3 regions of the Arthrobacter sp. Z5-13 genome follow, and region 2 is predicted to be linked to each of the others. Evidence: riboswitches for the same ligand, from Rfam matches in the RefSeq annotation. Region 2 holds a riboswitch; each other region holds the start of a gene.
The links. Region 2 has a riboswitch for S-adenosylmethionine ahead of M1E02_RS01705 (DUF1737 domain-containing protein). Riboswitches for the same ligand answer to the same signal wherever they lie in the genome.

Region 1: linked by a shared signal. The riboswitch ahead of metX (homoserine O-acetyltransferase MetX) and the one ahead of M1E02_RS01705 (DUF1737 domain-containing protein) in region 2 are both predicted to bind S-adenosylmethionine.
Region 3: linked by a shared signal. The riboswitch ahead of M1E02_RS07310 (aminotransferase class V-fold PLP-dependent enzyme) and the one ahead of M1E02_RS01705 (DUF1737 domain-containing protein) in region 2 are both predicted to bind S-adenosylmethionine.

Annotation. Positions count from the first base shown of each region.
Region 1 is NZ_CP096460.1:3,072,894-3,077,077, forward strand. It holds gene M1E02_RS14490 (MFS transporter) at 1-759, opposite strand, end outside; gene metX (homoserine O-acetyltransferase MetX) at 941-2,119, opposite strand; SAM riboswitch class IV at 2,132-2,247, opposite strand; gene M1E02_RS14500 (VOC family protein) at 2,398-3,036, shown strand; gene M1E02_RS14505 (CPBP family intramembrane glutamic endopeptidase) at 3,175-3,942, opposite strand; gene M1E02_RS14510 (histidine phosphatase family protein) at 4,047-4,184, shown strand, end outside.
Region 2 is NZ_CP096460.1:376,515-380,698, reverse strand. It holds gene cls (cardiolipin synthase) at 1-172, opposite strand, end outside; gene M1E02_RS01715 (aminodeoxychorismate lyase) at 264-1,205, shown strand; gene M1E02_RS01710 (MarR family winged helix-turn-helix transcriptional regulator) at 1,240-1,797, opposite strand; SAM riboswitch class IV at 2,079-2,192, shown strand; gene M1E02_RS01705 (DUF1737 domain-containing protein) at 2,205-2,525, shown strand; gene M1E02_RS01700 (rhodanese-like domain-containing protein) at 2,522-2,932, shown strand; gene M1E02_RS01695 (O-succinylhomoserine sulfhydrylase) at 2,933-4,141, shown strand.
Region 3 is NZ_CP096460.1:1,549,840-1,554,023, forward strand. It holds gene M1E02_RS07305 (class I SAM-dependent methyltransferase) at 1-267, opposite strand, end outside; gene M1E02_RS07310 (aminotransferase class V-fold PLP-dependent enzyme) at 326-1,747, opposite strand; SAM riboswitch class IV at 1,781-1,894, opposite strand; gene hisN (histidinol-phosphatase) at 2,057-2,869, opposite strand; gene rsgA (ribosome small subunit-dependent GTPase A) at 2,948-4,063, opposite strand; gene aroA (3-phosphoshikimate 1-carboxyvinyltransferase) at 4,047-4,184, opposite strand, start outside.

The DNA of each region.
Region 1 (4,184 bases), 1.8 Mb from region 2:
TCCGCGAGGGTAGCGGCGGAATACTTCTGCCACGCCATAGCCCTTTTTCTCCACCGCCACTTCCTTACGTGCCTCGAGGAAGATGGGGGCGTCGCTGACTTTCGTGCGGATGTAGTAGCCGACGACGACGATCACCGCGGACAGCCAGAACGCTATGCGCCATCCCCAGCCCAGGAAGTCGGCGGACGACAGCACTGCCGAGAGGGTGAAAAGCACACCGGTGGCGAGCAGGTTGCCGACCGGCACTGCTGCCTGGGGCCAGCTGGACCAGAATCCACGGGAAGCGCTGGGGCTGTGCTCTGCAACGAGAAGCACGGCGCCTCCCCATTCCCCTCCCACAGCGAAGCCCTGGACGAAACGAAGGAAGACGAGCAGCGCCGGCGCCCAGTAGCCGATTTCGCCGAAGGTGGGAAGGCAGCCCATCAGGAAGGTGGATACGCCCACCAGGATGATGCTCAGCTGCAGGAGCTGCTTCCGGCCGAACTTGTCGCCGAAGTGGCCAAAGACAATTCCGCCGATGGGACGTGCCACGAAGCCGACAGCGTAGGTGACGAAGGCTGCGATGATGCCGTCCAGCTCCGTCCCCGAGTTCGGAAAAAACATCTTGCCGAAGACGAGGGTTGCGGCCGAAGCGTAGAGGAAGAACTCGTACCACTCCACCACGGTCCCGGCCATGGAGGCGGTGACAACTTTCCTGAGCCCTGAAGCTTTGATATCAGTTTCTTCTGCGCGCCTTGCGGCGGAGTTTTCCGTACTCATGATGCGAACTCCTTCAGCGTCTACGTCGACGCCACGTGGAACCATTCGAAGACGGACGCTGGTGACCTGCACCACGAACCGCCGGATTCATCGAGTATGGCCTCACATCCGTGCAGGCTCAACGGCGAAAAGTGCAGACAGGCTCTGCAAAAATGCAGAAGACTCTACGATCTGCAAACCCTTACGGGAAGAAGCTCCTACGCAACTCTTCGCTGAGCTGCCCGATCTCCGTCAGGAAACCGTCATGGCCAATGGGTGCCTCGATGACGTGGACTGGGACGTCACCCGGCAGCGCCTGGGCAAGTTCGTGGGACTGTGCAGGAAAGTACAGCCGGTCCGTATCCACTGCGGCCACAAAGAACTCGGCGGTTGCCCCGGCAAGGGCATTGCGCAGCGAACCGCGCCCCCGGCTGACGTCGTGACTCATGAGAGCTTCCGTGATGGCGATGTAGCTGTTCGCATCAAAACGCTTCACCAGCTTGCTGCCTTGGTGGTCCAGGTAGCTCTCCACCTGGTACCGGCCACGCTCCCCCAGCGACACGGCCTTCAGCGGGCTTTCGCCATGCTGGGCGTCCCGGCTGAATCTGGTGTCCAGTTCAGCAGCTGAACGGTAGGTGATGTGGGCGATGCGGCGGGCCAACGCGAGCCCGGCTTCAGGCTCCGGGCCCCCATAGTAGTCGCCGCCGTTGAAGTTGATGTCCTGCCGGATGGCAAGAGTCTGCGCCTGCGCGAAAGCGATCTGCTCTGCAGTGCTGCGCGCGCCGATGGAGATCACTGCGCAGCGCTGCACCCGTGTCGGATGGCTCACGGCCCACTCAAGGGCCCGGGCACCGCCCAGGGAGCCGCCCAGCACTGCATACCAACTGCCTATGCCAAGGGCGTCAGCAAGGCGCGCTTCCGCTGCTGTGGTGTCCCGCAATGTCACCAACGGGAACCGTGAGCCCCAGGGACGGCCATCCGGTGCCGGACTGGAGGGTCCCGTGGACCCGTAACAGCCACCGAGGATGTTGATGGAGACCACGAAGAACTTATCTGTGTCAACGGGGGCTCCCGGACCCACGAGTTGCTCCCACCAGCCCTCCTCCTCGCTCTCACCGCGCGTAACGTGGGTGCTTCCGGTCAGGGCATGCTGGATGAGGACGGCATTGGAGCCATCAGTGTTGAGGGTTCCCCAGGTTTCGTAGGCCAGCGTGGCGTCGGGAAGGTGGCCCCCGGCTTCGAGTTCGAGGCCGCCGATGGTGAGGTTCCGGACGGTTCCGTCCGGAACGCTCTCCGGAGGTGCAACGGGTTGCGTTGCGGGCAGAGATGCTCCCGGCAGTTGGATTCCGGGTATGCCGGTGCGGTTGACGGCAATCGTCATAAGAGGACCTTTTCTACGCGCTTGCCTGCCGTCAGCTGACCGACAGGCCAGGTCTTCACCCGGGGCACCCCACCGCGGAAGGAGGGTTGCCGGCCAGCAAGCCGGGGCTGTTGCTGGCACTCATGACCTTTTCAAAGTCTACGAAGAACCGAGCCGTAATAGCGAAGATTGTGACACCAATATGACTCATGAGGACAAAGGGCGACGGCGGGGCGGATCATAGCGCAGTTAGGTTACCCTAAGCTGAGAGGCTCATCACAAAGTGCCAAGATGAAGCTATGCGCATGGATCACGTCTCTTACGCCTGTGAAAACGATGGCCTCGCGGCCACCACCGAACGAATTTCGTCCGCTTTGGGCGTCGAAGCTGTGAAGGGCGGGGTACATCCCCGCTTTGGAACCCGAAACATGATCATCCCGCTGGCCGGGCACAAATACCTTGAAGTTGTGGAGGTCCTTGACCACCCGGCATCAGATAAAGCTCCCTTCGGGCAGGCCGTCCGGGCCCGCTCGGCGGCTGGCGGCGGCTGGATGGGCTGGTGCGTCGAAGTAGACGACCTTGGACCGTTCGAGGAGCGGCTTGGCCGCGCTGCCGTGAACGGCAACCGTAAATTCCCGGACGGACGCGAACTCGTATGGAAGCAAATCGGCATCCTGGGACTCATCGCGGATCCCCAGGTTCCGTACATGCTCAAGTGGGAAGGTGACGCGTCACTTCACCCGTCCAACGCGTACCCAAGCAACGTCAAGATGTCCAGCCTCACCATTGCCGGATCAGCCGAGCGGGTCACTGAATGGCTGGGCGAGCCCGTGGAAAGGCCGCTTGAAGACGTTGCCGTGAACTGGCTGGCTCCGCACGGAACGCCGGGGATTCTGTCCGTCACGTTCGAAACCCCCACCGGAGCAGTCACCATCTGATCCCGCCACTGCGGGGAGGATCTCTTTCTTTGGAGAGCTCCCCTTTACCCTTGGGCAAAGTTCGCCCACAACGCTTCGGCCGCCAACAGCGGGTGCCAATGACGTCACCTGCTGATGGCGGCCGAATTCCTTTAAGCCTTATCCCAGCCCGATTGCCTTGCCGAAGAGGCTGAAGCCAACGAAGGCAACGATATCCAGCAGGGCGTGGGCAATCACCAGCGGCATTACCCTGCGCGTCCGGGTGTAAAGCCACGCAAACACCGCGCCCATCACAGCGTTGCCGATGAAGGGGCCAAAGCCCTGGTACAGGTGGTAGCTTCCCCGGAGCACGGCGCTGGTGAAGATGGCCAGCGGCACACTCCAGCCGAATTTGCCGAGGCGGTTGAGGAGATAGCCCACCACGATGACTTCCTCGACGATTCCGTGCCGGACGGCGGAGAGGATCAGCACGGGAATAGTCCACCAGTAGTCGTCAAGGGCGCTGGGGATGATGGCCGTAGTGATGCCGAGTTGCCTGCCGACAGCGTAAAGCGCCAGCGAGGGGATGCCGATCAGGGCGGCGAGTCCCACTCCCTGCAGCAGGTCTTTCCCCGGCCGGGTCAGGTCGAAGCCGAGCCTGCCGAAGGCGGACTGCCCCCGATGGCCTTCCGGGCGTTGTTCGGTGAGGAAATAGAAGACCAGGAGTACCGGCACCAGAGCAAACGCGATATCCAGCAACTGGTAGGTCAGGTCAAAGTATTCGCGCGTACTTTGGGAGCGGTTGAGGGTGGACGTGCCCTGGGCCAGGGGTGCCTGGCTCATCTTGTCCAGCAGCTGCACTACGGAGTAGACGGCGGACTGGCCCAGGGAGAGGCCCAGGACAATCAATACTTCGATCCGCAGACGACGGCGGGATGGCACCAGCATGTTCCTATCTTGCATGCATTTGCTGGTTCTTTCCTGTACCCGCCCGGTACAAGACGCACCTGCCCCTATGCTTGAGGCTTATGAGCGCGCCCGGGAAAATTATCATGATCCGGCATGGCCAGTCGGCCGCCAACGCCGATACCTCGATTTACAACCGCGTACCCGATTACCGCATCCCCCTCACGCTTGCGGGACTGGAGCAGGCCAAGAGGGCCGGGGACGAGGTTCGCCGTCAGCTGGAC
Region 2 (4,184 bases):
GGCCCAGCACAGGCACAAAGAAGATTCCCAGCAGCCATGCCATGGCCGTGGTGGGACGGCGGTTCCCGGGAATGATTCCAACGGCCAGGACGCGGATCACCAGGTCAAGCAGGCTCAGGAACAAGATGAGCCACGGTGGCAACGTGCCAGCCAACGGAAACGGCCAGAGCAAAATGAACCCCCATAGTTCACAGCCCGCCGGACCTGTTCCGGAGCGGGCAATGCCCAGCCTATCCCGCGGCAGCCCGCACTAAGCTGGAGGCATGACTTCTGCTGCTCCCGCCACGGTGCTGGTGTTCCTTGATCCCGAGTTTCCCAGCGGCCGGATTGCCGACGCCTCACAGCCTCAACTGATGGCCACGGATCAGGGAGCCACCCGCGGCGATGGCGTCTTCGAATCCCTCCTTGCCGTAGCCGGACATCCGCGGAAGCTGCAGGCTCACCTGGACCGGCTCGATGGTTCCGCCCGGCTCCTGGACCTTCACATCCCCGCTCAAGAGGCATGGCGGCTGGCCATCAGCACTGCGTTGGCGGAGTACCGCACGACGCATCCTGCTGCGGACCCGGCGGAAGACGAAGCGGTGCTGAAGCTCCTGGTCACCCGCGGCGTCGAAGGCTCCTCCGGTCCCACCTGCTGGGTGCAGGCTTCACCGGTGCCTCCCACCGGCCGGCGTCAGCGTGAAACAGGCGTTGACGTCATCCTGCTGGATCGCGGCTATGACAGCGAGGCTGGCGAGCGCGCCCCGTGGCTGCTCCTGGGAGCCAAGACGCTGTCCTATGCGGTCAACATGGCTGCCCTGAGGTATGCCCATAAGCAGGGCGCTGACGACGTGATTTTTACGTCCGCGGACGGCCGGGTCCTGGAGGGCCCCACCTCAACGGTCCTGCTTGCCCATGTTCAAACGGTCGACGAGGGCGGCGTCAGTCGTACGGCCAAGCGGCTTATCACTCCCCAACTGGATAGCGGGATCCTGCCGGGCACTTCCCAAGGTGCTCTTTTCACTGCTGCCAAGGCAGCTGGCTGGGAGCTGGGCTACGGCCCGCTGGAACCGCAGGACCTGCTGGATGCCGACGCCGTCTGGCTCATTTCCAGCATCCGGCTCCTTGCACCGGTCAACCACATTGACGGGAAGGAAATCGGGACCCCGGCGCTTCGGAAGCAGCTGACGGCAGAACTCAGCGAACTCTTCGCGGGTACTGAATAGGCTTCAAAGCCCACTTGAGCGTCTTGAGGTGATGTCAGACCGGGTCTCGTGGGGGCTCATCCTGCTCCGTGGACTCCTCGGAAACCTGCTCTTGCTGGGCCTCGGGAAGGGATTCGGGACGCACTTCGACCAGGGCCTGCGGTCCGGTCCGTATCTCCGGAATCGGACCCGGCCGGTCCGGAAAAAAATCGATTACCCGGGCAAGCTCATCGTGCAGCGACCGGCGGCGGGAAATGCCTGGGGGCAGGGCATCCCGTTCGGCCTGCCGTGCGGCTTCCAGCGCCCTCCGCCCGGCTTCCGTGATGGCCACGTCTATGCTGCGCCGGTCCACCGGGCTGCGGGAGCGCGTCACCAGGCCGCTGGCTTCAAGGCGCGCCAGCACTTTGCCCAGGCTTTGGCTCTGGACTTTTATTTGGGCTGCCAGCCGTTCCTGATTCAGGGGACCACCATCGAGGCACTGGAGGGCTATGACTGCAGCATGAGTGAGACCTAACGCTGCCAGGGCCCGGTCCTGCCGCCGTTCAACGAGCCGTGCAGCCATGGACAGCAGCTGATGCGTGCTCCAGGTGTTGGCGTCCTGATTCCGAATCATCCGTCCAGCTCTCCTCCTGGTTGCGATCATTGCTTCCAGCGCCCTGGACGTCATCTTCAGGGCATTCCTCAGCAAAAACGTCCAACGCTCTACCATAAGCATGCTTACTATCATTATGGCAAGTATGCTTATCAACTCTTTGCGTCCGCCCCCGGGCAACCCTTGCGTCCAGGCGGAAAATTCTTGCGGACCGGAATGGCAACGGTGGACATGACCACCCGTTACGGAACATGACGACGACGGCGGTGCAGGCCGCCGTCGTAAGTGTTACTTTTTTGAGGAGTAATGAGAACCGGTGCCAAGCCCTGACTTACCGGTCGGCAACCCTCCTTTCGCGGCGGGGTGCCTCAGGTGAATACTCGGCATTCGACCACATCGAGCTGCAAGCGTGAGAGAAGGAGACCCTCGTGTCTGACGCACCTGCCCAAACCATTCCGGCCCCCAGCGCCGAAGCGGCCGCTTCGGAAGAAAAACTGGCCTACCGCCTGATTACCGGCCCGGATGACCGGAGCTTCTGCGAGCGAATCTCCACTGCGTTGGCCGAAGGCTATGTGCTGCACGGAAGCCCGGCTGCCACCTACAACGGCATCAACGTGATCGTGGCGCAGGCCCTTGTGCTCCCCACGGCCATCGCCAGCGCCGACGCCGCAGTTGCCACCGCTGTTGACCGGCTTGAAACCGATGAAACCGCTGACGACGCCGAAGGTGCATTTGAGGGGCACGCATGAGCTACGCAGGAGATCTGACTCCCACGGATGCCTGGGCCAAACTCGAAGCCGGCGCCATCCTGGTGGACGTCCGGACTGAGGGCGAATGGGCCCACATCGGTATCCCGGAAACCAAGGCGACGGAGAACGATCCGCTGTTCATTTCCTGGTCGTTCCCTGGCGGAGTAAGGAACACCGAGTTTATCGACCAGCTCAAGCAGCAGGCGCCCGAGGACTCCGACGTCGAGCTCATTTTCCTCTGTCGGTCGGGCCAACGCTCCATCTCAGCAGCCATCGCCGCAACCCAAGCCGGCTACACCTCGTACAACGTCCTGGAGGGGTTTGAAGGCGAGCCCGACCGCTACGGCGAGCGCACCGTCAACGGCTGGAAGAACCGCGGCCTTCCCACCAACCTTGGAAAGAACTAAGTGACCTTCAACCCTGACGCCGCCGGCTGGAGCCCTGACACCCAGGCTGTTCGCGGCGGGCTCGACCGTACCAACTTCCAGGAGACAGCTGAGCCGGTTTTCCTGAACTCCGGCTTTGTTTACGAATCCGCGGCCGCAGCCGAGCGCGCCTTCACAGGGGAGGACGAACGCTTCGTCTACTCCCGCTACGGCAACCCGTCCGTGGCAACCTTTCAGGAACGCCTGCGGCTTTTGGAAGGCACCGAAGCCTGCTTTGCGACGGCGTCCGGTATGTCCGCTGTCTTCACAGCCCTCGGTGCACTGCTGGCTGCCGGTGACAGGGTGGTCGCGGCCCGCTCGCTGTTCGGTTCCTGCTTTGTGATCCTCAACGAGATCCTGCCACGCTGGGGCGTGGAGACCGTCTTCATCGACGGCCCGGACTTGGACCAGTGGCGCGAGGCATTGTCAGTTCCCACCACCGCTGTCTTCTTCGAATCACCATCCAATCCCATGCAGGAAATCGTGGACATCGCGGCGGTCAGCGACCTGGCGCACGCCGCCGGCGCAACCGTCGTCGTCGACAACGTTTTTGCCACCCCCCTGCTGCAGCGTTGTGGAGATCTCGGCGCCGACGTCATTGTTTACTCCGGCACCAAGCACATTGACGGCCAGGGCAGGGTGTTGGGCGGCGCCATCATGGGGACCAAGGAATTCATCGACGGCCCCGTGAAGCAGCTCATGCGGCACACCGGCCCTTCGCTGTCCTCCTTCAATGCCTGGGTGCTGACCAAGGGCCTGGAAACCATGTCGTTGCGCGTCAACCATTCCTCTGCTTCGGCGCTTCGCCTCGCCGAATGGCTTGAGCAGCAGCCGGGCGTCAGCTGGGTCAAGTACCCGCTGCTGAAGTCGCACCCGCAATACGAACTCGCAGCCAAGCAAATGAAGGCCGGAGGAACGGTGCTGACCCTGGAGCTGAACCCCTCGGCGGGGCGCACCGCCAAGGACGCCGCGTTTGCCCTCCTTGACGCCCTGGGAATCATCGACATCTCCAACAACCTTGGCGATTCCAAGTCCCTCATCACCCACCCGGCCACCACCACCCACCGGGCGATGGGCCCGGAAGGCCGGGCAGCCATCGGGCTCACTGACGGCGTGGTGCGGCTCTCCGTGGGCCTGGAGGACGTGGATGACCTCATCGGCGACCTGGAGCAGGCGCTCAAGCAGGTCTGACGTCGTATATATTGTGGCGGTACCGACCGCCATTTGTGTTGGT
Region 3 (4,184 bases), 1.2 Mb from region 2:
GGGCATCGCCCTCTGTAGCTGTTCAAGCATGTCCTGGGAAGGATCGACGGCGGTCACCTGCAGCCCGCGTTGGACCAGCAGCGCGGTGTACTTTCCGGTTCCGGCTCCGACGTCGGCAACATCATGAGCAGTGGAGGGCAGAAGCCAATCCACTGAGTCCAGAGGGTAACCCGGGCGGACGCGGTCATAGTGCTCGCCGCCGTCCTGGAAAGCCATTCCCAGTTCGCGGCGGCGTTGCTGATGAAGTTTGGGGCCTCCCCGCGCCACGCGTACTCTCCTCTGGCCGGCTGTTGGTTACCCCTAGAATTTACCCCTTTAGCGCTGGTCAGTCTTCAGTGCAGGGCGCGGCTCCGGCAGTCCCCGGAGTGTTTGGTGCCCATTCCGGGTACGTGCGGCTGTCATTTGCCGGCACCCAGCGTCCGGCGTCCACCACATAATCCCAGCCGAGACCCGTACGGCGCAGCTCCTCGATGCCCGCCAGCAGCCGCTGGGCATCCTCGAGACGGGAGCCCAGGCCGAAGCTCGCCCGCAACGATCCTGAGGGCAGTCCCAGGCGCTTCAGGAGCGGATGGGCGCAGAAACGGCCGTCGCGGAGACCCACGCCGTGCTCCGCGGACAAGTATGCGGCTACAAGGCCTGCGTCGTAGCCCTCAACTGAGAAGTTGACCACCCCGATGGTGTCCGTGTCGGATTCGGTGTCACTGAAGATCTGGTGAACGGTGACGCCTTCAATTTTCTGCAGTCCTTCGACCAGGAAGGAGCGGATGGCCGACTCGTGGGCGTGCCACAGGTCCTGGTCCAGAGCAGCAATGACCTGGGTGGCCCGGGCAAGCGTCGCTGCGCCAAGCACGTTCGGGGAGCCGCCCTCATGGCGTGCAGGGCCGGTTGTCCAGCTGACACTGTCCAGTCTGGCTTCGCGGACCGCGCCGCCGCCTGCAAGGTGCGGTGTACCGGCGTCGAGCCAGTCCGGCCTGCCCACCAGGACGCCGGAACCAAACGGCGCGTAGAGCTTGTGACCCGAAAAGGCGAGGTAATCGACGTCGTCCGTTGCGATGTTGATGCGGCGGTGCGGAGCAAGCTGGGCTGCGTCAACGACGATCCTGGCACCGAATTCGTGTGCCAGCGCTGCCAGTTCACGAATGGGCAGGATTTCACCGGTGACGTTTGAGGCTCCAGTGATGGCAAGCAGGCTGATGTCACCTTGTTCCAGCTCCGCGCGGAGGTTGGCGATGGTACCGGCGAGGGTGTTTTCTGCCACGACGCTGCGGTGGGGGACCCCCTGCCACGGCAGAAGGTTGGCGTGGTGTTCGATGTCGAGATACAGCACTTCACCGAGGTGCTGTCCAGCAGTTACGGGAAGGCAACCGGCCAGGAGATTCAGCGAATCGGTGGTGTTGCGCGTAAAAATCACGGAATCGTCGGAGCGTCCGCCAACGAACTCGCGGACGATGCTGCGTGAATTCTCGTACACGGAGGTGCTGATCTGTGAGGCGTAGCCGGCACCGCGGTGAACACTCGCGTAATACGGCAGGATCTCATTCAGGTAGGCGGAGACAACCGAGAGTGCCGGAGCCGACGCGCCATAGTCGAGGTTGGCGTAGCGGATGTTTCCGCCTTGGATGAGCGGCGCCTGGATTTCCGCACCGCTAACGGCTGCCAGCGGTCGTCGGGAAACGGAGAGGCCGGCGTGCGGTTCGTTAAAAGAGGCATCAGCGGCGGCGTTGGGGGAGTAAATGGCAGTAGTCAAGAGGACCTCACTGGGACAGGACCCCTTAGCAGGGATCCGCGCTTGCCGGGTCCGTTCCGGACCGGCCTGGTCGTCACCCGGGGCACCCCACCGCGAATGGAGGGTTGCCGGCCAGCAAACCGGGGTTTAGCGCTGGCACTCGTGACCTGCTATCGAGCTTAAGACATTCGGGGAGTCATGAAAAAGTTGATCCCAATGTTAAGTCGATTGTTACGGCGGGTAGACAAAAGGCCGTTTGGCCGAACAAAGCGACGGCGGAACACCCGTAGCTGGATGTTCCGCCGTCAATAATTCGTCAGATGGCTCAACCTACAAGAGGTCGTCCAGATCGGGATTGAGCCGCTTGAGCACCTCGGAGTGGAGGATCGAGTTGGTGGCCAGGGCATTGCCGCCGAAAGGACCGTCGGCGCCCTCCAGTGAGGTGAACCGCCCGCCGGCTTCGGTCACGATGGGAACAAGGGCCGCCATGTCGTACAGATTCAGTTCGGGTTCGCAGGCTATGTCCACAGCACCCTCTGCAACCAGGCAATAGGACCAGAAATCCCCGTAAGCCCGTGTCCTCCAGACCTCCTCGGTCAATCCCAGGAACTCATCGAGGTTCCCACGCTCTTTCCAGCCACCAAGGCTGGAGTAGGACAACGAAGCGTCCGACAGTTCGGAAACGTTCGAGACCCGCAGTCTGGTGGCCGCAGCGAGGGATCGGCCCATGTATGCCCCCGCGCCTTTGGCCGCCCACCAGCGTTTGCCCAGAGCCGGTGCACTGACCAGTCCAACCACGGGTTCGCCTTCATCCACGAGGGCGATGAGGGTGGCCCAGACAGGCACGCCTCGAACGAAGTTTTTGGTTCCGTCAATGGGATCGATGATCCAGCGGCGGGAACCGTGCCCTGAGCTTCCGAACTCCTCACCCAGGACGGCGTCACGGGGGCGGGAGCGCGACAGCTGCCCGCGGATGGACTCCTCGGCCGCCTTGTCAGCGTCTGTAACCGGTGTCAGATCAGGCTTCGTTTCGATCTGTAGGTCAAGCGCCTTAAAGCGGCTCATGGTCTGGTCGTCCACTGAGTCGGCCAGGACATGGGCTAGGCGCAGGTCATCGTTGTAGCTCGAAGCGGGTTGGGTCATGGTTCCAAACTACCGTCTCGGCGGCCTTCAGGCCGGGAGGCCGTGTGGGAACGCTGCCAATATGACCGCAGCGGGTCCCTAGGAGACGCTCCCGAGTTCCTTTGTTTCCTGGGCTTCCATGCGCGGATCTGTGCCGAGGAGGCGGCGCAGCGAAGCGAGCCGCGCGGCGCCGGAAGCGCCGGCATGCCCTGCGGCAACCCAGGCATCCACTCCGCAGTTAACGGCCGTGGCGTCGTGCTTGCAGCCGCGTTCACAAGCCTCAGTCCCGGGCTCAAGGTCCGGGAAGGAGTGCAGGATCCTGTCCGGATCCACGTGCGCCAAGCCGAATGAGCGGATTCCGGGAGTGTCGATGATCCAGCTTCCCGTCGGAGCGCCGGTGACTTTCAAGGCAAGGGCCGACGACGACGTGTGGCGGCCGCGGCCCGTCACGGCATTGACGCCTCCGGTGGCCCGCTCGGCACCGGTGAGGGCATTCACCATGGTGGACTTGCCAACCCCCGAGTGGCCAAGCATGACGGTGACCTTGCCGTCAAGGTGATGGCGCAGCTGAGCGACTGCTTCGCGGTCCAGGCGGGCGGACAGCCCATCATCCGAGCGGGCATCGATACCTGAAGCCGCTGAGTCAGCCGTCCGACTGATAATGACGGGGAAATCCAGGTGACGGTAGTTGGCCAACAGCTCTGCAGGATCCTTGACGTCCGCCTTGGTGACGAGCAGCAGGGGGTCGATGCCGGCGTCGTACGCTGCAACGAGTGCGCGATCGATGAAACCCGTACGGGGTTCCGGGTTGGCGGCTGCAACCACGATGACGAGCTGATCCGCATTGGCAACTACAGCGCGCTCAATAGGATCGGTGTCGTCCGCGCTTCGGCGCAGCAGTGTTTTGCGGTCTTGAATCCTGACGAGTCGCGCAAGCGTGTCAGGCTCTCCTGAAACGTCTCCCACCAGCGACACGAAGTCGCCAGCCACCACTGGGGAGCGGCGAAGCTCCCGTGCACGGGCGGCTACCACTATCCGTTCGTTTCCGGAGTCTTCGCCCACGACGGCGGTGTACCTGCCACGGTCTACCGTGATGATCCTGCCGGTAACGGCGTCATCGTGGCTGGGACGGTCCTTGGTGCGTGGGCGGGAGCCCTTCTTGCTCGGACGGATCCGGACATCGGACTCATCCCAGGAATCAGTGCTGCGTGCCACCGGTGGAAGCCTCTTCCCGGGCGTGCCGTGGCCCACGACGGGTACCGGAGTCGGGTCCCTGTGCCAGCATGTCGGTCCACATCTGTGGAAATTCAGGCATGGTCTTTGCCGTGGTGGCGAT